3 regions of the Paenibacillus sp. FSL H8-0457 genome follow, and region 2 is predicted to be linked to each of the others. Evidence: riboswitches for the same ligand, from Rfam matches in the RefSeq annotation. Region 2 holds a riboswitch; each other region holds the start of a gene.
The links. A riboswitch is a leader RNA that binds a small molecule or an ion and turns the genes downstream of it on or off. The one in region 2 is predicted to bind ZMP and ZTP.
Positions count from the first base shown of each region.

Region 1: linked by a shared signal. The riboswitch ahead of rpiB (ribose 5-phosphate isomerase B) and the one ahead of purT (phosphoribosylglycinamide formyltransferase 2) in region 2 are both predicted to bind ZMP and ZTP.
Region 3: linked by a shared signal. The riboswitch ahead of MHI43_RS19630 (tetrahydrofolate dehydrogenase/cyclohydrolase catalytic domain-containing protein) and the one ahead of purT (phosphoribosylglycinamide formyltransferase 2) in region 2 are both predicted to bind ZMP and ZTP.

Region 1 covers NZ_CP150293.1:6,633,963-6,641,447, forward strand. The annotation lists gene atpB (F0F1 ATP synthase subunit A) at 1-642, opposite strand, end outside; gene MHI43_RS29985 (ATP synthase subunit I) at 678-1,055, opposite strand; gene MHI43_RS29990 (AtpZ/AtpI family protein) at 1,052-1,282, opposite strand; gene wecB (UDP-N-acetylglucosamine 2-epimerase (non-hydrolyzing)) at 1,458-2,615, opposite strand; gene upp (uracil phosphoribosyltransferase) at 2,687-3,316, opposite strand; gene glyA (serine hydroxymethyltransferase) at 3,652-4,902, opposite strand; gene MHI43_RS30010 (TIGR01440 family protein) at 4,993-5,577, opposite strand; gene rpiB (ribose 5-phosphate isomerase B) at 5,658-6,122, opposite strand; ZMP/ZTP riboswitch at 6,237-6,318, opposite strand; gene MHI43_RS30020 (low molecular weight protein arginine phosphatase) at 6,426-7,013, opposite strand; gene MHI43_RS30025 (manganese efflux pump) at 7,069-7,485, opposite strand, start outside.
Region 2 covers NZ_CP150293.1:4,303,213-4,310,697, forward strand. The annotation lists gene MHI43_RS18855 (MATE family efflux transporter) at 190-1,548, opposite strand; gene purT (phosphoribosylglycinamide formyltransferase 2) at 1,868-3,028, opposite strand; ZMP/ZTP riboswitch at 3,111-3,191, opposite strand; gene MHI43_RS18865 (LysR family transcriptional regulator) at 3,252-4,127, opposite strand; gene dapA (4-hydroxy-tetrahydrodipicolinate synthase) at 4,239-5,114, shown strand; gene MHI43_RS18875 (PAS domain-containing sensor histidine kinase) at 5,380-6,822, shown strand; gene MHI43_RS18880 (hypothetical protein) at 6,847-7,302, shown strand; gene MHI43_RS18885 (YdcF family protein) at 7,330-7,485, opposite strand, start outside.
Region 3 covers NZ_CP150293.1:4,455,747-4,463,231, reverse strand. The annotation lists gene MHI43_RS19645 (GTP-binding protein) at 1-363, opposite strand, end outside; gene MHI43_RS19640 (TIGR03943 family protein) at 360-1,337, opposite strand; gene MHI43_RS19635 (permease) at 1,445-2,455, opposite strand; ZMP/ZTP riboswitch at 2,610-2,689, shown strand; gene MHI43_RS19630 (tetrahydrofolate dehydrogenase/cyclohydrolase catalytic domain-containing protein) at 2,755-3,624, shown strand; gene MHI43_RS19625 (LacI family DNA-binding transcriptional regulator) at 3,901-4,893, shown strand; gene MHI43_RS19620 (sucrose-6-phosphate hydrolase) at 5,074-6,576, shown strand; gene MHI43_RS19615 (sucrose-specific PTS transporter subunit IIBC) at 6,573-7,485, shown strand, end outside.

The sequences.
Region 1 (7,485 bases), 2.3 Mb from region 2:
GCCCCAGAAGCCGGTTTTCAGAATCACCGTGATCAGTACCTCGCCGGCAAAAATGTTGGCGTAAAGCCGGATTGCCAGAGCGATAGGTTTTGCCAGGTTCTCAATGATATTGAGCGGCAGGAAGATCGGGAACGGTTCGATGTAATGCTTCAGGTAATGCTTGCGATTCAGCTTCAGGCCCAGGTAGTTCATGAGCACGAATACAACGATCGCAAGACCGGCCGTAACGGAAATGTCCGCTGTTGGCGACTTCCACCACAATACGTGAGCATAGTGGCCATGTTCAAGTCCGAGTGTAGCCAGAATTGGCTGTCCAAAGACTGTGAAGTTCTCCGGCAAGTCGGTGATAATTGAGAACGGCAAGCCCAGCAAGTTGGCTACAAAGATGAACAGGATCAGAGTAAGCCCCAACGATATGTAAGCTTTCCCTTTCTTCAGATCCATCGCACTCGCTACGACGCCTTGCACAAATTCCACTACCCATTCCATGAAGTTTTGCAGTTTGGAAGGGTTTTCGACAGATAGATTACGTACCGCCAGCCGGCATAATACGAACACCACCACACAGGTGACAAGAAGCATTATGACCGCTGAAAGGTCAATATTCAATCCGCCAAGTTTGATAATCGGTGAATCATGCATATAATTGTTTTCACCCCTTTCCAAGTTAGCGCTGATCAATGATTGTTTCTCAAACTGAACACAATGCTGACAGGAATGGTCAACAATTGGGGTATGAACAGACCGGCGATAGCACCGCCGAGGGATACCTGTTCGAGTTTTACGGCGAAGATCACAATCAGAAGCCCGATGCACAATCTCGTAATGAAGCCGAAGTTGTACTTTTTCGGTTCCGGATCGACAGCCAATTGCGCCAGCTGCTGCACTTTCATGGAGAGGAAGCGTACATTAAACAAGCCCGCCGCCATGCCCATGATCAACCCCATAATTATCGGGCGGAATTCCGGATAGAGAGCCCATCCGAGAAACAAGGCAGACAATAAGAGTAACGATACTCTAAATACAGCGTTCACAATGGAAGTCAAATCATTCACGCCTGCGCCCCCAAAAACTTTTTAATGAGAAGAGCGATATTCAAAATCCCTACAAAGAGCCCCGAAAGCGTACCAATGGCAAGCCACACTCTGGGCCCGTCCAACTGATTCATGAGCCATCGCCCGGTAAAAAAACCGATGAGAATGTAAGCGGCAAGCAAACCGCCCGCCCCGCTAATGTATAGCGCTATCAACCAAGGGTTATCTTGACTTTTCGGATTTTTCATATGAACCTCTAATCCCAACTCATTTTACTGAATATAGCAAGAGTTTGTCAATGAATCGATTTGATGGATTTCCCGTGTAAAATCGGCGTTTTGAGCAGTCTAAATTGCGCAAAACGCCGCGGTAACCGTACAGTTCAACTGTATGCTGTCCCCTTGCCAATCAGAATACGGTAAACTATGCCTTTGTGAACATTCTGTGAAATTCCTCAGGACGCTCTTTTCGAATGCCAAAATGGTGCAAAATCGCATTGACAATTCGCTGGGAAGCTTGCCCATCCCCGTAAGGATTAGCTGCTTTGCTCATCTTGTCATAGAGCTCCTGATCGGTCAGCAGAGCCTTAATGCGTTCGTACACATTCTCTTCCTGGGTGCCTACCAGCTCCAGGGTGCCGGCTTCAATGCCCTCCGGACGTTCCGTCGTGTCCCGAAGCACCAGCGTCGGCACGCCGAAGGACGGAGCTTCCTCTTGCATGCCGCCCGAATCCGTAATGATGAAATGCGTACGTGTGTAGATATTATTCATATCCACGACATCCAGCGGTTCAATCAGCTTGATGCGCGGGTGGTTCCCCAAAATGCGGTGAGCCGGCTCTTTGACGGCAGGGCTCGGATGCACAGGGTAGACGATGGCGATATCCTCGAACTCGTCGGCAATGCGCTTCACCGCTTCAAAAATCTGACGGTGCGGCTCCCCTTGGGATTCGCGGCGGTGCGCCGTCATCAGGATCAGGCGCTTGTCCTGTGCCCAATCCAGAACCGGATGGGTATATCCTTCCCGCACCGTATACTGGAACACGTCCGTGGCGGTGTTGCCCGTCACGTAAATGCGGGATTCCGGCTTGTTCTCCTTGCGGAGATTCTCGGCAGACCAGTCCGTCGGCGCAAAGTGCAGATCGGCCAGCACGCCGGTCAGCTGACGGTTCATTTCTTCAGGATAAGGATTCAGCTTGTTCCATGTGCGAAGACCGGCCTCTACATGGCCGACCTGAATCTGCTGCAGGAAGGCTGCATAGCTGGCCAGGAACGTTGTCAGCGTGTCGCCGTGCACCAGCACGATATCCGGCTTGGCCTCGCGCAGGACAGGCTCAAGCCCCTCCAGAACGCGTACGGTGATCTCATTCAGCGTCTGACGGTCTTTCATCACGTCCAAGTCGTAGTCCGGAACAATCTTGAACACGTCAAGCACCTGATCCAGCATTTGCCGATGCTGCGCAGTTACACAAACCACCGATTCGATATGCTCCGGATGGCGCTGAAGTTCCAGAATAAGCGGCGCCATCTTGATCGCTTCGGGGCGGACCCCAAATATCGTCATCACTTTCACTTTTGACATGTTTGAAATTACCCCTCTTTGCATGCTTGTTTTTTCAAATATTCAAGTGGTACGAATGACAGGCAGGGCTCTTATTTCGTGCCGTACAGCCGATCTCCTGCATCACCCAGGCCCGGTACGATGTAGCCGTGGTCGTTGAGCCCTTCATCCAGAGCAGCAACGTAAATATCCACGTCCGGATGAGCGTCATGCACGGCCTTCACGCCTTCCGGCGCAGCCACGAGATTCATCATTTTGATCTGGGTGCAGCCGCGCTTCTTCAGCACGTCGATCGCAGCGATGGCCGATCCGCCCGTTGCCAGCATCGGATCGATGACGATCAATTCCCGCTCCGTCACGTCGGTTGGAAGCTTCGTATAATATTCCACGGGCTGAAGCGTTTCCGGGTCGCGGAACAATCCGACATGCCCTACCTTGGCAGCGGGAAGCAGCTTGACCACGCCGTCCAGCATGCCAAGACCCGCACGCAGGATCGGCACGAGGCCGAGCATCCGGCCGGAAATGACTTTCCCTTGGGTTTCGGCTACCGGCGTCTGAACAGATATCGATTCAAGGGGAACCTCCCGCGTAATTTCATAAGCCATCAAAGTCGCGACTTCATCTACCAATTCGCGAAAGTCTTTTGTGTTAGTCCGCATATCGCGTATAAATGTAAGTTTGTGTTGAATCAACGGGTGATCACAAATCACCAATTTTCCCATGTCTGGTCCCTCCGGTTTGAATGCAAATGTTATTTCAATATGGGCGTAAATACTTGTGAGCTCCATAAATCCTGTCTATTATATCATTCCCTCTAGTCAATTGACACCTGCACGAGTCATGTTTATTTCCGTGAGTTTTGACCTTATAACCGGATCTGCGTCAGCCCTGCACCTAGGTTTTCCATTTTCGCCTGTATTGATCCTCACCGCGAAGCGACCCGACCGGGAACATGCGAGCATAGCAATCTGGCCAGAATGTGACAGCTCCTAAAAGAGGACCCCACCTTCAGGTGGGGTCCTCTTATCATAGGCCTCTTATGCTGACGAAACTGTGATTAATATTTCATTTCGGCATAAAGAGGATATTGATCCGTAAGCTCAGCCACCAAACGGCCCGCTTTTTCCAGCGTTGCTTCGTCTTTAGGCTGCTTCAAGGTCATGGCAATAATCTTCGCGATTTTCACCATCGCCTGCTCATCCATGCCGCGGGAGGTTACCGCCGGCGTACCGATACGGATACCGCTCGTGACGAACGGGCTCGTCGGATCAAACGGGATGGCGTTCTTGTTGACGGTAATCCCGATGGAATCCAGCACCTTCTCTGCGTCTTTGCCGGTGATGTCCAGATTGCGGGTATCGACCAGCATCAGATGGTTATCGGTTCCGCCGGAAACGATGTTCAGGCCTTCCTCGATCAGGGTGTCAGCCAGCACTTTCGCGTTCTTCACGACGTTCTCTGCATACGTCTTGAAGGACGGATCCAATGCTTCGCCAAGCGCAACGGCCTTGGAAGCAATGACATGCATGAGCGGTCCGCCCTGGGAGCCTGGGAACACCGCTTTGTCGATCGCCTGTGCCCATGCCTTCTTGCACAGAATCATGCCGCCGCGAGGTCCGCGAAGGGTCTTGTGCGTCGTGGTGGTTACGAAATGGGCATGCGGAACCGGATTCGGGTGAAGACCCGCGGCAACGAGACCCGCAATATGAGCCATATCGACCATGAACAATGCGCCTACGTCGTTCGCGATGGCAGCAAGCTTCTCGAAATCAATGATGCGAGGATATGCACTTGCACCCGCCACGATCAGACGAGGACGGTGTTTGAAAGCCGCTTTGCGGACTTCGTCGTAATCGATAAGGAACGTGTCTTCCTGCACGCCGTATGCAACGAAATTGTACAGAAGGCCGGACGCGTTAACCGGGCTTCCGTGAGTCAAATGGCCGCCGTGGGCCAGGTTCATGCCGAGCACGGTATCTCCAGGCTTGAGCGCAGCCAAATACACCGCCATGTTCGCTTGGGCGCCGGAGTGCGGCTGAACGTTGGCATGCTCGGCACCGAACAATTCCTTCGCGCGGTCGCGGGCGATATCCTCCACGATATCCACTCGCTCACAGCCGCCGTAATAACGCTTGCCAGGGTAGCCTTCCGCATATTTATTCGTCAGCACCGTCCCCATGGCTTCCATAACCGCTTCGCTGACGATGTTCTCGGAGGCAATCAGCTCAATGTTGCTGCGTTGACGCTTCAGTTCCAAATCCATCGCTTCCAATACAGCCGGGTCATTCTTCCGCAAATGTTCCATCATGTTCATATCCTCCCATAATCAATCGTTATTTTCTCTTGCCAAGTCAAGACTACAAGTTTACCTAATGACTAAAGCGAGCTCTCATTCGAATCAATCGCACATTGTGGAATCATCCCGCTGCTCAAGCCGGTACACGGCGCGTTCCCCACCGATCAGCTTCGGCCGGGTGTAAGCCGCCGTTACGCGCGCATCGCCGATATAACGCTCGCTCGGCCTGAACGGAACCGCCACTCTCCGCAAATGCATGCCGATCAGCGTCTCGCCGATATCGACACCCGCATGGGCCTCAATGGATTCCGCAAGGCAGGGCTCCTTCATACTCCGATACGCCGCCGAGGCCATGGAGCCTCCCGCCCCCGGAATCGGTACAGCCGCCACTTCCGTCAGGCGCAGCTCTTCAAGCAGTCCCCGCTCCATGACTAGCGCCCGGTTCAAATGCTCACAGCATTGATAGGCTACAGCGAAGCCGAATTCCGCTTGAACCTCGGCAATGCCCTGAAGAAGCTGCTGCGCCGTTTCAAGAGCGCCGCCTGTGCCGATCCGGCGTCCGACCACTTCACTGGTGCTGGCTCCGATGACCAGCACCTTGCCCGGTCCTAAGGCTGCCGCTTCGGCCAGCTCGCGGACGATCCGCGCCGTCTGTTCGCTCAAGGAAACCTTGGAGATATCCGTCATGTCACAGTCCTCCCGATGAATTTTTTCACAGAAGATGCTTCATTCCATACGCAATAACCGCAGCAGCTTTACGCGTCGACCTATCGCGATTCGCTCTTCAGGTAACGCTCCTCGATGGCCTTGATCTTGTTTACGCGGCCGACATGACGTTCGCCCTGGCTGAAATCCGTTGTCAGCCATGCGCTGACGATCTCGGCAGCAAGCCCGGGGCCGACGACGCGCTCGCCCAGCGCAATCACGTTGCTGTCATTATGCTCACGCGTGGCTTTGGCCGAAAATACATCATGCGTCAGCGCGCAGCGGATGCCCGGCACCTTGTTGGCGGCAATGCTCATGCCGATTCCCGTTCCGCAGATCAGGATGCCCCGATCCGCTTCACCCGAGACCACCTTCTCGCACACCGGAAGCGCGTAATCGGGATAATCCACGGAATCGGAACAGCCGCAGCCAAGATCCTCCACCTCGTGTCCAAGACCCCGAATGACCTCCACGATCTCCTCTTTCAGACGAATGCCGGCATGATCGGTACCCAATGCAATTTTCATCTATGAAAAACCCCCTCGAATGTTCGCTTTTGCGTTTTAGCTTGTTTCATTATAACCCAAACTCCACGCAAAAGACGAAAAAAGAGCAGTCGGCGCACGTATTGTGCTCCAAATGCTCTTTGCCCAGGCGACCGGCCGTATATTCCGATGCTCCATCGTGGTTTCATCCACTTCGTCGCCAGTTACATCGGATTCATGTTTTTCACCTTCATCTTAAAGCAATACCCTGCGAAAGGCAAGCGGCTTTTTTAGCCATATTGAGCCCGGATCCAGATTTACTCTTCGCTTCCGTGGAAGCCGATCCTATTTATGCTGATCCGCTTCCAGCTTGTCCAGCAGGCGGAAGAGCGCCGTCCGAATCTCCGCCGCCGTCGCCTCGTACTCCTCCCGCGAGCCGCCGAAGGGATCGGAGATATCGAAGCTCGGAATGCGCTGGCGCAGCTCGATCAGACGCTCCCGGTCGCGGTCGCTGACATCGCGGCCCAGCGATCTGGCCAGCTCGAGCGTTGCGTACAGGCTGTCCTGCTCCCGCAGATCATCCAGCACCCGCCGGTCATCCTCCACAAATTCCTTCAGCGTGTGCATCTTGTCGGCGGCATGCGGGAACTGCCGAATCGCATACTGCTTATGCGACTGGGTCAGCGTCAGAATCAGGTCTGCCCATTCCACCAGATTCGGAGTCAGCGGCTTAGATACCAAGCGATCTTGAATATCCTGATCCCGCAGTATCGATTCCGCATGACGGGATACCGGCATGCCGTCTACGGCCGAGACGCCGGCGGATTGCGTTTCCAGCGGAATGCCCCGCTGTTTGGCGAGCTTGCGCAGCATCCCTTCCGCCATTGGGCTGCGGCACGTATTCCCCGTGCAGACAAACAATATATTTTTCACGGTCCCGTACCTCCCCGTTGTAGGTTGTTTTGGGATTATTGTAACAAATATTGCGTCAAAAGATAAACATCACGCCAAAGATGATCAAAATCAGTCCGCCCAGCATTTCACCGTACTCTCCCAGCTTGTTGCTCACCTGACGGCCGAGCAGCAGGCCGAGAATGGACAGCAAACCGCCAACGACGCCGAAGGAGATCACGATCAGCAGCACATCATCCACGAACATTCCAAGCGAAACGCCTACCGAGAAGGAGTCGATGCTGACGCTGAGCGAAAACAGCAGCATGCCGAAGAACGCGGTAGGATGAATGCGCTGACCTTCCCCGCCCCGCCAAGCATTATACAGCATATGTCCACCCAGCAGGAGAAGCAGCCCGCCGGCCGCAAACCCTGTGACGTGCCCCAGCAGCATGCCTACATAGCGGCCGGCAAACAAGCCCGCCAGCGGCATAAGCATGTGAAACAATGCGAT
Region 2 (7,485 bases):
CCTCCCGTTTCTGTCCTGTTCGGTTGCAAACTGAATCTATAGTGATCTTACCTCGCCGCACCCAAATTGGGAATCTTCCACATTATGTTTTTTGTAACAAAAAAAAGAACGAATGCACGACTCCAGCGAAACAGTGCTTCCCTGTTCCTGGAGTCATGATTCGTTCCGAATTCGATTGTGCAGCATTCCTTACGCCTGAACGGGTACGGAGACGGGTTTTACCGGCGTGCTTAACCTCTTGATGCTCAGATAGTAAGCGATGCCGAGCGGGATGACGGCGCCCAGCCAAGCCAGCGGATTTGCCAGGCTTGCACCGAGGAAGCCGATCTGCGCGGTCAGGAAGATAGCAGCCAGTACCCGCATGATCAGCTCCATGATGCCCGCCACAGTGGGAATTAAGCTCTGACCAAGCCCCTGAAGCGTGAAGCGGTAGATGAAGAGCAGCGACAGAAGCAGATAGGTGCTGCCGTTCGATAAGAAATACAGCCTGCTGAGCGACAGCAATTCCTCTTGGCCTTGACCCACAAAAAGGCTGACGGCGGCAGGACCCGCGAATATAACCAGCAGGCCCACGACGATGCTGAATGATCCTGAGAGCCAAATACACTGCTTAACCCCCAGTTTGATCCGGTCTATGCGATTCGCTCCGAAGTTCTGAGCGGCAAAAGTCGCCATCGTAATCCCGAAGGAACTCATCGGCTGCGTGGCGAGCATATCAATCTTCTGAGCCGCGGTATAAGCCGCAACGGCTGTTGCCCCGAGACCGTTTAGCGTGATCTGCAGAATAATGGCTCCGATGGCGATAATGGAGGCTTGGAAGCCCATCGGAAAACCTACCCACATATGCTGGCGAATAAATTTCCAATCGATGGACCAGTCGGCATTCTTGAATTGAAGGAGCGGGACCTTCTTATGAATGTAGATCAGACAGAGCAGGCAGGAGAACAGCTGCGATACAACCGTGGCAAGTCCGGCTCCGGCGACTCCCATCTTAAATACGAGAATGAATAAGAGGTCGAGCACGATGTTCAGAATGCTTGCAACGACCAGGAAGAGAAGCGGCGTCCGGCTGTCGCCGAGAGCGCGGAGCAGGTTAGCCAGCAAATTAAACAGAACGGCCGCGCCGACGCCCCAGTTAATGACAATCAGATACGAATACGCATCATCCAAAATTTCGGCAGGGGTGTTCATCATGACGAGGACGGGTCTCGTAAATATAACGCTCACGATAGTGAGGAATACCGTGAACACCAGACTGATCCATACACTCGTTCCCACGCTTTTGCGGACGCCTGCGATATCCTTAGCTCCAAAACGCTGTGCCGTTATGATAGACAAGCCAGCCGTCAATCCCTGGGCAAAGCCGATGACAAAAAACAAAATGCTGCCTGTCGAGCCAACGGCTGCAAGTGCGTTCACGCCAATGGTACGTCCCACGATAAGGGTGTCTGCCATGTTGTAAAATTGTTGAAAAATATTACCGATCAAAAGCGGGATGGTAAACATGATAATCAGCTTGATCGGACTTCCTTGCGTCATGTCTCTCATGTAGATTCTCCTATGCCTTCAATAAACGTTCCTCTAGAGATTTATTTGAAATATTATGCTCCAAGCAGCGCTTATCGCATCGAATGGAAACATTATAATGGGTGAGGGTCGTTTGTATTCTTGTGTATCTTATCATGAAAGAACATAAATTTCTCCCTATTTATTCCCGAAATCAAAACTAAAAGCAAGTACTCGTGATCAGAAGAGTTTGTACTCCATTTGGATCCCTGATTTCTCTATAACTGAAAAGGCCAACCGGTCATTTCGGTTGGCCTTTTTCAACATGATGACATGTGATATCCCTATGGAATTCCGATGTTTATGCCTCTTCGACGGCAAGCTTATCCAAGGCCAGCTTCGCACGTGACCGCGCTTCTTCGACATCGCCGGCGGTTGACAGCGCGACTGCTACTCGTCTTCCGACCTTGGTTACCGGTTTGCCGAACATGCGAAGCTGCGTATTCGGAACGGCCAGCGCTTGCTCGGCGCCTGTAATCGTATAGTCTTCCAGCTCTCGGCCGGCTTTCAGGGGGCGGCTGGCTCCCGGCGTGATCAATTCGATCTCTGGTATCGGAAACCCGAGAATGGCACGGACATGAAGCGCAAATTCGGATAGATTTTGCGTGACCAGCGTAACCAGCCCAGTATCATGCGGACGCGGGGATACCTCGCTGAAGTATACCTTATCCTCGGCCAAAAACAATTCAACGCCGAACAAGCCGTATCCGCCAAGCTCGTCGGTAATCTTCCGCGCAATATATTTAGCTTCCTCGATTTGCGCTTCAGACATATCGTGCGGCTGCCACGATTCGATATAATCTCCGCTTTCCTGAATATGCCCGATCGGCGCACAGAAGCTTGTTCCATTGACGGAGCGGACGGTCAGAAGCGTGATTTCCGACTGGAATGAAATGAATTCCTCAATGATCACCCTTCCGTTCTGCACGCGGCCGCCTTCCATGGCGATGTTCCAGCAGGACTCGATATCCCCTTCCGAACGGCACACGCTTTGACCTTTGCCGGAGGAGCTCATCAGCGGTTTGATCACGCACGGAAAACCCATGTCCAGGACAGACTGCTTGAATTCCTCATAGGTATCGGCAAATCGATAGTCCGCAGTCGGCAGTCCCAACTCCTCTGATGCCAACCGGCGGATCCCTTCACGGTCCATCGTAAGCTTTGCGGCTCTGGCGGTAGGAATCACCCGATACCCCTCATCCTCCAGCTTCACCAGCTCCGCAGTAGCCAGCGCTTCAATCTCCGGAACGATCAGGTCCGGCTTTTCCAACTCAATAATAGCGCGCAGCTTCTCTCCGTCCAGCATATCGATCACATGGCTGTGATCGGCAACGTGCATGGCAGGAGCATCGGCATAACGATCGACGGCTACGGTTTGGACACCCAATCGTTGTGCTTCAATTACGACTTCTTTCCCTAGTTCTCCGGATCCCAGCAGCAATATTTTTTTCGTTTTGAACATCGTTGTTTTATCCCCTTTTCATAGTTTCAGAGACGATAGAAGCCCAAGAAAATAATAAAGAGGTAAGGGAAATAAACTCCCTTACCTCTGCCCAGGCGTACGGCCGTTGTCATTCATGTGCTCCCTCATGGTTCCCCATGCTACGCCAGTCACACATAAACCTATACATTGTTACATAAATGATACTGAATCTTTTCGTTAAATGCAATATCAGCCTGCGTCTTTAAGATTTAGACTTCAACATTTCGATCATATCCCGAAGCGAGTGTGACAGCCATTTCTTAGGATGAATGACAATCTGGATGTCCAGTCGAATGTCAGGGTGTTGAAAGGGAAGAATCGCCAGCTCTCCCCTCTTGATTTCCTCCTCTGCTACCATTCTCGGCAATAGTGAGATGCCGGTACCGGACATGATATATCTTTTGATTGCCTCGGGGTTGCCCAATTCCAAACCAATACGGACGGGAGCTCCGCTGGCGCGCAGCACTTTTTCCAACATGATCCGGTAATTGCAAGTATCCTCGGTCATAATCCATTCGTAATCAGCCAGATACTCCAGCTCGATGACGGGCAACCTGAGAAGCGGATGATCCGGATGGGCAATCAGATGGAGGGGCTCTTCCCGGATCGGGATCCAATTCAATGAAGTGTCTTCCGGTTTGTTCTCCAGAATAAGCCCGAGATCGTACTCACCCTCTCTTACCTTACTGACGATGCTATCTTCACGATCCGTTTGCAAGCGGATGGCAAGATCTTCATGCTCCTGTCTTAGCCGATGAAGGACGGATGGAAGAAAATATGCGGCAAGCGAATCGATCGTTCCAATCGATAAGATGCCCCCGCCTTGTTTCGTCAGCTTTTCCTTAGACTGCTGGAACAGATCCAGCATTTGGACAGCATACTTGAACAGCTCCTCCCCTGACTTCGTCAGGCGCAGGCCTCTGCCATACCGTTCAAACAGCTTGACGCCGTATTCCTTCTCCAGCTTCTGAATCTGGGTGGTAACGCTGGATTGTGCATAACCCAATTCGTCAGCAGCTTTAGTAAAGCTCTTTCGAACAGCAACCTCCCTGAAGGTTTGCAGATAGATCAGTTCCATCGCTCTCTCCTCATCAATAATATTGATAATAACTATCTATTATTATAGATAACACCGATCCCGATTCCCATGGTAAAGTAAAGCCACAATTCATGAAATGGAGGAAAGATCATGTTGAGTCCGCAAGATTTGAGAGGTATTTATGTTCCGGTGGTCACTCCCTTTTCACATGAATACGCATTGGATGTTCCGTCTTATCATCGTTATTTGGAGAATTTGTTATCCCATGACATTCAAGGATTGATCATCAACGGTACGACCGGAGAGGCGCCGACGGTAACTTGGGAAGAGGTCGTTCAAGTGGTGGAGGAAACGCGAAAAGGTCTGGACGGGCGGCAATTGCCGGTCATTATTGGTACGGGTACCAACGATACGTTCTCCAGCATGAAGCGGACGGAATGGGCAGGACATATCGGGGCAGACGCGGTATTGGTGGTCACGCCGTATTACAGCCGCCCTTCGATTGAGGGCATTATACAACATTTCTGCAAAGTCGCGGAGGTGGGGATACCGGTTATTTTGTACGAAGTTCCTTCGCGCACTGGAATTTCCTTACCGGTCGATGCCATTCGAAGAATCATGGAGATCCCCGGTGTCATCGGAATGAAGGACAGCACTGCGAGTACGGAGCTTATGAGAAGCTTGTCTCCATACGATACGAAGCCTGTTCTATGCGGGGACGATGTCCGCTTTCATGAGATGCTGCGTCATGGTGCATCCGGGGGCATTTTGGCGTCGGCCAATGTGAATACCGAGGCTTTTATTCGTGTGTATCAATTAGCTGCCCAAGGGGATTATTCTCGTTCCGAAAAGGAGTTTGAAGTGCTGCTTCCCGTTATTCATCAGTTGTTCGCAGAATCCAATCCAGCTCCGCTAAAATGGCTTCTTGCCAAGCAAGGCCTTATCTCATCCGACACCCTGCGCCTGCCGATGGGCCCCATTACGGATGAGCTCAAGCTATCTTTGGATCAAGCATTCAAAGGCTGAGAAACTTTAAATCATGGACGTAACAGGTTTCTCCTCAAGAGTGGCGGGACGCATTCGCTTCCTTGCCATGCTTGAATGGATGATTCGAAGCTATAGGGCGCACATGCTTTCAATCAGTAGATGATGGGATGGATGATACTGACATTTTACGCAAAAAAAGATATCCTGCTTAGATCTATCGCTTTAAAGGATTGATGAATGAAATCGCCCCACTTATAATATGGGTACATTCAATTCCTCCCAGAAATTTGAAAGGAGACTTGCAGTGCTGCCCTATTCCACCCCTAATCATGATTTTGCCTTTGAACAATCTGTAATCGGTATGGCTTTGGTATCGCTAGATGGAACGATTCTTAAGGTCAATTCGGCACTATGTGATCTGTTGGGTTGCTCGCCGCAGGAGTTAACTGCCGGGGCGCCGCAAGAAGAAAACAGCCTCCGCGAGTTATTGAATCGAGTGATTCAGAACGCTAGGGCTGCCCAGGGTCATCAGCCATCCATCCCCCCGGTTGAATATGCTTACCGTCATCCGTCTGATCGCGAGTTATACCTTAGTGCACGCTGCAGCGTTGATCACGATCCGGAGCGGGGGCCCAAGGGATACTTGGTACAATTCGAGGATCGAACGCTGCTGAGACAGCTCATGAAACAGCTGGAGCAGAAGGAACAGAAGCTGAACGAGAAGGAAAATTCGTTTCTGCAGCTGCTGGAAGAGCTCCCTCTCTCCGTACTCATAACTAAAAAAGGCATTGTGCATTATGTTAATTCTGCCGCGCTCCGGCTCGTCAATGCGATGCACCTCCGTGACGTGCTGGGCATTTCAACCGACGTGATCGTCGACGCATCGTATCATCACACATTGATGAAACGCAGGGCAACGTATGCCGAGAGCGGAGAAATCGGAAGCGTCGATTATCTGATACGCTGCCTGGACGGGCAGGAAAAGATGGTCACGGGGTTCACGTTAATCATACAATATGAAGGCGAGAAAGCGGCCGTCGGCATCTTCAAGGACATTACGGAGCAGCGGATGGAAGAGGATCGCGTGATGCAATCGGAGAAGCTGACGACCGCCGGCCAATTGGCCGCCGGCATCGCTCATGAAATTCGAAATCCATTGACATCGATTAATGGATTCGTGAAGTTATTGCGATCCGCGGAACGCAGCAACGAGCTTTATTTTGAAATCATCGAATCGGAGCTCAAACGCATCGAGCTCATCGTCAATGAGCTCTTGGTGCTCTCCAAACCGCAGGGTGCCCACGTGAGCGGACCCATCGACGTGTCGGCCATACTGGATCAGATCATTACGCTGATGAAGGTGCAAGCCGCTCTCAAGAATATAGAGATCATTCCCCATTATCCACTGGTTCCGATCTATGTACAGGGCGAAGTCAACCAGCTCAAGCAAGTGTTCATCAATCTGCTGAAAAACGCGATGGAGGCGATGAATGACGGGGGAAGCATCACCTTGGACATTGTGCACAGCGGTCCCGAGGTGCAAATTATCGTGCAGGATGAAGGAGTTGGGATGACGCAGGATCAGATCCAATCACTGGGACAGCCCTTTTTTACAACGAAAGACACCGGCACGGGACTCGGTCTCATGATTACCAAGAATATTATTCATAATCACGGCGGTACGATGAACGTGGAGAGCACTCCTGATCATGGGACAACCTTTACGATCCATTTACCTGCATTATAATGCGTACAATCGGAGGACATAGGCATGGACATTCAAGATTCAAACTTACATAAACAATTTGCAATAAACTGCTTCAATCAGGTCTGGGATATCTTGGAGAAGAAGCAGCGGACGACGGAAGACGATGAGAACATGATTCACATGTGTCATGCTTCCTTTTGGCATTGGAGCCGGGTGGCGGATCATACAGAGCGCAACCTGTCTATCGGGTATTGGCAGCTCTCCCGAGTATACGCGGTAACGGGTCAGGGCGATCAAGCACTGCATTATGCCAAGCGCTGCATCACGATCGGGTCATCGGCTAACCTCGAACCCTTCTACATCGGTTACGGATACGAAGCGGAAGCCAGAGCCTATCTGGTTCTGAGGAACAAGGAGCATGCATTGGCATCCAAGCAAAAAGCGGCAAGTTATCTCGACAGGGTAACGGATAAGGAAAGCCATCAGATGCTTGCCAACGATCTCGGAAGTCTGGACTAACACGCAAACTGCGCATTATCGGATCTTTTATCGAAGGGGTTTCGCCAGATGATAACCGATATAATAAAAGACCTCTCTGCATAAAAAGGGGAGCTTGCTTCTTACGCTTTGGTAAGCGCTCCGTGACGCGGGAGAAGGATTGGCTTCGAGACCCATATCTTCAGCCATCGCCATCGCCCGCTT
Region 3 (7,485 bases), 150 kb from region 2:
ACGGATCGATATTCGATCCACCAGTGACGGATCCTGCAAATCCTCAAGAATCTGTTCAGGATTCGCCACTCCGGTCGTCTCGATGAAGACGAGATCGGGCTTTTGATCTAACAGGCTTTTCAGGGCTTGCCCCAGCTCGTCGCGTTTGGTGCAGCAGATGCAGCCGTCAAGCAGCTTCTCGATCGGAAGATCCGGCATTTCACCGGACAGGATATCGCCATCCACGTCCTGTTCGCCCATCTCATTCATCAGGACGGCGGTTCTCCATTGCCGTTTGGCGGCATACGCCAGCAGCCTGAGGAGCAGCGTGGTTTTGCCGCTCCCCAAAAATCCGCTAATCAGCACGACGGGTATCTTGTTCATTTATTGATTTCCTCCTTGGTCTCGATATCATTCGAATACAGTTCATCAAACTCTGCGACAGAGTCCGGATTCGTGAAAATGTAAGGGGATGACGGCTGCTCGATCGGCTGAATCCGTTCCGCTTGAATCTGCAGCGTTTCCTTACCGTCCACAGTGGTGACCTGGATCGTGCCATCGATCTGAACCCACGCGTCATTCGCGAACGACGAAGCATTCGCGTCGCGCACAATGACCCCGAACGGGACGGCGTCTGCCGTGCAGCACATCACGAGGAAGCGGCTGACGGCGAAGGCGTCTTCGTTCATATGTCCATCGCGGAAAACAAATCCTTGGACGGTGATGGCCTTTCCTTGAAAATGCTGTTTGTACATATCCATGGCCCCAACGGTCTCCGAGAAAATGTCCGGCTCCACTCGGATGACGGGTAAGGTATATAAGCGCTTGGCCAGCTCCGCGAATTCCACGCTGTAGATGTCTTTGGGAACAAAACGCTCGTTCAGTGCGATGTCCTCCGCTGCCGCCAGGTCATCATTCGTTCCATGCTTCTCCATGCCCGATACGGCGGGAGCATTCCGCTCCTCGGTTTTACGGCGAACATCGGGGTTCGGATAGGTGTAGATCATGCCTTTTTTGGCCGCCATATCGCTGCCGAGGGCTTGGTCCGGCAGGAGCAGGCCGAACAGCAGCGGCACCGAGAATAACCCGTAAACCGATATGTTTTTGATCAGTCCGCTGGGCAGGGGGTGCTCGCAATCGCACACCTCGCCGGAAACTCCCGCAATGGCGTGCCACAGCATGCCGAAAGCTATGAACAACAGCGGCACGGGACAGAGCAGAAGCAGGGTCTGCATATGGGGAGCCAAGTAATAGTCCAGCGAATTTGATGCGTTCAAATGCATGATATAGGCGGCCAGAGCTGCGATAAGCAGCGATCGCAGTATATAGTGGCTTCGCAGGCTCAGACTGGGATTCACGTCCCGAACACCTCCAATCTCAAGTGGATATCCGAAGGCATAACAGCCTGAAGGTGCCGTTATTCCAACCGTTTTCGTGTATTGCCACTCTAGTTTGTTTACTACACCTAACCGCCGAATAGCGCGTTGACGGTTACAGAGCCGATAAAGACAAGCGTAATCACCAGCAGGCTTAAACCGATCACGAATTTGGTCTTGAAGGTAGCCGACAGCATGAGCAGGCTTTTGAAATCCAGCATCGGGCCGAGAACCAGGAAGGAAACCAGCGGGCCGACGGTAAAGGTGTGCGTGAATGCCGATGCCACGAAGGCGTCCGAAGTTGAGCAGAGGGACAGGATGAAGGCAAATCCCATCATGAACAGATAGGAGGCGGCAGGACCGTTCCCCAGAGCCAGCAGTTCCTCCCTCGGAATGAAGGATTGGATGCAGGCCGTCAGGAAAGCACCCAGGACTAAATATTTGCACATCTCGATCAGCTCGTCTCCGGCGTGGACAAACATGCTTCTCCAGGTTTTGGGATGCTCATGCAACAAACGTTCCCCCTTGCTGGAGCCCTGTTCGGCGAACTCTTGAAGAGAACGCTTCAGGGGGCTGCTTTTTGAAAAAACATAGACGAGCAAACCCGTCGTCACCGCGACTGCAAAAGCCAGTCCCATTCGTCCGATCATCACTTCGGGATGCGAACGGAAGGCCATGATCGTTGATGCGAATACAATGGGATTCAGAATAGGACCGCTGAGGATAAAGGTGACGGCGATATAGGCGGGCATACCTTTCAGCATCAACCTGCGAACGACCGGGATCATCCCGCATTCGCAGATGGGAAACAGGATGCCGAGCATGGAAGCGAACAGGACGCCAACCACCGGATTCTTCGGCGTGAGACGCCGCACCCATTGCTCTTTTACGAACAGCTGCAGAAGGGACGACAGCAGCACTCCAAGCAAAATAAAAGGAAGTGCCTCAAGGAAGATGCCCGTGAAGACGGTTTTAATCTGCTGTAGGTCTTGGCTGGATATGGGGTTGAAGTCCCTCTGCAGCCATATCGTCAAGACCGGAATCACGAACACAAGCGGCAGTATAAAGGGCAGCATTTTGAAGATCGCCGGATATCTCATCAAGGCCTCCTGGAGCGAATTGTTCTTAAGACATTCTATGCTTGTACCATCGGCAACATACGTGATTCCAGGCAATAAATCAAAAACTTTACGATTAAAGGGCTGCCGCATAGCCGGTGGCGCGAAGTCCAAAGTCGTGATATATTAAAAAAAGTTATCCATGTGTTACTGGCGTAGCTTGGGTCACCAAGAGGGAGCACATGGGATCATATGCCGTACGCCTGGGCAAGAGGTAAGGAGACGTTTGAGTCGCCTTGCCTCTTTATGTTTTTAATACAATGGCGAAGGAGCGGATTAGCATGAGTAAGGAACCCGTAATTTTGGATGGAAAAAAAGTATCCGATAATATCAAGGCAAAACTGACGGTGAAGGTACAGGAATTGAAACAGCAAGGGGTAACCCCTTGTCTGGCAACGATTCTGGTTGGCGATGATCCTGCTTCGGCGACCTATGTGCGGATGAAGGGAAATGCGTGCGAGCGGCTTGGCATCATATCCAAAAAAGTAGTGCTGGAGACATCGACAACGACGGAGGAGCTGATTGCCGCGATTCAAGCACTGAACGAGGATCCGAACGTCCACGGTATTCTGCTTCAGCACCCGGTACCGCACCATATCGATGAGCGGGCGGCTTTTGATGCCATCGACATTAAAAAAGACGTGGATGGAGTAACCACGCTCGGGTTCTCGCAAAATGCGTTTGGTTTCGCCGATTACCCGTCATGTACGCCGGCGGCGATTATCGCGATTATGGACTATTACAGCCTGCCGATCGAAGGGAAGCATGCGGTGGTGGTCGGACGCAGTCCGATTCTGGGCAAGCCGGTATCGATGATGCTGCTCAATCGTAACGCCACGGTTACGATCTGCCATTCGAGAACGAAGAACCTTGGGGAGATTGTGTCCCAAGCGGATATTGTGGTTGCGGCCGTAGGCAAGCCTAATTTCATTCAAGGGGACTGGATCAAGCCGGGTGCCGTCGTGTTAGACGCCGGTTACAATAAAGGAAACATCGGGGACTGCGATTACGAAGCCTGCGTCAAGGCGGCATCCGCAATCACGCCGGTACCGGCGGGCGTCGGCCCCGTGACGATAGCGACATTGCTGAAGCATACCGTCGAATCGGCCGAGCGAACCGTCCGAGGCAAAGGGAATGCACTTGACCATTAGTATGTGAAGTAAGGCTGCACCCATGAATCATCCCCTTCGAATCCTTCATTTCATGCCAGAGCCTGGAACATAGAAGCAAATATGGACCATGCAATGCTAGGCTTGGAGCCCGCATTTCACGGACCCCTGGACGTCATGGTATAGTTAGGAATAAGCGAATTACGAAGGGGAGAGATTCATGTTTATACGAATCATGGCCTGTTGTGCGGGACAACAGGGAGCTGCAGAGAATGATCCGTTCGATGCTGCGCTGCTAACGGCTCCGGAGATCTTGGCATGAAGAACACGATCGCCGATATTGCCCACAAAGCCGGAGTTGCCAAAAGCACGGTCTCCCGTTTCTTGAACGGAGGATCCGTCAGTCATGCGACACGCCGCAAGATTGAGCAGGTTATTCAGGAAACCGGCTATATCCCGAATTCTTTTGCGCAAAGCCTGAAAGCGAAAAAAACGAGCATGATCGGCACCATTATGCCGCGTCTGGACTCCTTCTCCGCATCGCAGACTGTCGCCGGCATGGACGAAGAATTAAGAAAACACGGATATCAGCTTCTGATCATCAACGCAAGCCAGGATTTATCCAGGGAGATCGAAGCGCTGTATGATCTCGCCAGACAAAAAATATCAGGCATTATTCTGTTCGCCACGCAGGTGACGGAAACCCATCTTGCCGCGATTCAAGAGATCGGCATTCCGGTCATTCTGCTCGGACAACAGCATGACCATGTCCACAGCATGATCTATAACGATTATGCCGCAGGTTATGACATGGGCCGGTACGTGCTGTCGATGGGACATCGTCAAATTGCCTATATCGGGGTGACGGAAAAGGACGTTGCCGTCGGAGTCAAGCGGAAGGAAGGGTTCCTCAAAGCGGTAAGCGAGTATGAAGAGGCGGAAGCGGTTCTCTATGAGAGTGGATTCAAGATGTCGGATGGTGTGAAAACGGCATGCTCCATGTTTGAGCTGAACCGAACGCTGCCAACGGCCGTGGTCTGCGCCACGGACAACATTGCGCTGGGCGTGATGAAAGCGGCGCACATGAAAGGCATCCCTATTCCCGACCAACTTTCCGTTACCGGATTTGGCGGATACGACGTAACCGAGGTGATTCATCCCGGGTTAACAACGGTGAAATACGGATATTTCCAAGCGGGCCACCTCGCGGCACAGCATATTATGAAGCTGGTCAACGACGAGCCGGTGGATTTCCTGACGGTCATGAATTGCGAGATGATTCATCGGGAAAGCGTTGACAATCTGAATTAGGTATTTTATACTTCAAATAACGGAACCGGTTCCAAACCGAGTGTTTGCTTGGTATTGGAACTGAGTTCATTATTTTTACCTTTGATTGGAACCGGTTCCACTGCAGTTGGATTTATTCGCGTGCACGCGTAGCACGATCTGCTTGATTTTTCAGGAAGCCTATTTATAAGGAGAAGAGATATGGACAGAGAACTGAAATACCGACGCCTGGATCAGGCTTCTCCCGAAGAGCTTTCCTCCTTAAGGAAGAAAGTGCGATTGAGCGAATGGAGGCAAAAATTTCACGTGCAGCCCATCATGGGCCTGATGAATGATCCCAATGGATTTTCTTATTACAACGGAGAGTATCACTTGTTTTACCAATGGTTTCCTCTGGGCACGTTTCACGGCTTGAAATACTGGTACCATACTTCCTCGAAAGATCTGGTGTTTTGGCAGAACCAAGGCATCGCTATTGAACCCGGTCACCCGCATGATGCATATGGCGCTTATTCGGGTAGCGGAATCGTGAAAGATGGCAAACTATGCCTCATGTATACCGGGAATGCCCGGGATGAGGAATGGAACAGGCAATCTTATCAATGCATGGCTGTGATGAACCGCGACGGATCCATCACGAAGCTCGATAAGCCGCTGATCGACCATGTGCCGGATGGATATACCGAACACTTCCGGGATCCGAAAGTATGGCAAGACAAAGACAAGTACCGGTTCGTCATCGGTGCCCAAAGGGTTAATCAGACAGGTGCGGCTGTCGTTTATGAATCCTCGGATCTGTTGGTTTGGGAATTCAAGGGGGAGATACAAACCCGAATTCAGCATTTCGGCTATATGTGGGAATGCCCCGACTATTTTGAACTGGAAGGCCAGGGCGTGCTTCTGTTTTCCCCGCAAGGGCTGCTTCCGGAGGACGACCATTTTCGAAACATTTACCAATCCGGCTATATTTCAGGCAAGCCGCTCAATAGGGATACGCTGGAGTTTGATCACGGTCCCTTTTGCGAGCTGGACAGAGGTTTTGATTTCTATGCGCCGCAGACCATGCTGGATGAGAAAGACCGGCGCATCATGGTGGGCTGGATGGGTTTGCCGGATATCGGGTATCCCACCGATTCGCATGGCTGGGCCCATTGTTTGACGCTTCCGCGTATGCTTACGTTCCGTGAAGGCAGGCTGATTCAACAGCCGGTTCCCGAGCTTCAAGCGCTCCGCGATCATGCCGTTGAGGCAGAGGATACGCTTCACAGCGAAGTGAAGAGTTACGAGGGGGTTCAAGGAACCGCATTCGAAATGATATGCGAGTTCCAAGCCATCGAGGCGGACGTCGTTGGCATTGAATTTCGGGCTGGCGAAGGGGAACGAACCGTTATTCGATATGAATCCGGCCAACGGAAGGTTACGCTGGATCGCTCTTCTTCGGGTGCAACGATTGTCAGTGATTACGGAGCGGAACGATCCTGTATGCTGCCAACCGAAAGAAATTCGATCAAATTTCATCTGTTCGTGGACATTTCTTCGGTCGAGCTGTTCATCAACGATGGCGAAGAGGTGTTTACAAGCAGAATTTTTCCGAAGTGGAACAGCCGAAACATTCGATTTTTCGTACAGAACGGCAGTGCCGGCTTGAAGGTCCGGAAATGGGATCTGACCGAAGCCGTAAAAGATAAAGAAGGGGCTGAATGAACATGGCAGCGGATAACCGGGAAATCGCAAGGCAGGTAGTGGAAGCCATTGGCGGCAGGGAGAACATCGCTTCCTTTGCCCATTGTGCGACCAGACTTAGAATCATGGTTCATGATCAGAAGAAGATCGACCAGAAGAAGGTCGAGCAGATCGACAAGGTCAAAGGAGCCTTTTTCAACTCCGGGCAATACCAGATCATTTTCGGAACAGGAACCGTCAATCAGATTTTTGAAGCGGTCGAATCCCTTGGAATGGAGAGCACAAGCAAGGAAGAACTGAAATCTCAGGCAAAAAAGTCGGGCAATCCGTTTCAGCGGGCGATTCGTACATTCGGTGACGTGTTTGTGCCGATTATTCCGGTACTGGTCGCGACTGGCTTGTTCATGGGGCTACGAGGATTGCTGACCCAGGACACCGTGCTTGCCTGGTTCGGTGCGACACCGGATGATATCTCGGCTAATTTTCTGCTCTTCACCCAGGTACTGACGGATACGGCTTTCGCTTTCTTGCCGGCCTTGGTGGCATGGTCCGCATTCAGGGTGTTCGGAGGCAGCCCCGTGCTGGGTATCGTCCTGGGATTGATGCTGGTTAACCCGGCTCTTCCCAACGCGTACAGCGTGGCGAACGGGTCGGCTGAGGCACTCATGATTTTTGATTTCATTCCGGTTGTCGGGTATCAGGGCTCGGTCCTGCCGGCATTCTTCATTGGACTGCTGGGCGCGAAATTCGAGAGATTTTTGCGAAAACGCATTCCTGACGCCATCGATCTGATCGTTACGCCGTTTCTGACCTTGCTCGTTATGATAACCCTCGGCCTGTTTGCGATCGGCCCCGTGTTCCACTCCCTGGAAGAGGTGGTTCTGAACGCGACGACCTTCTTGCTGGAGCTACCGTTCGGTATCGCGGGTC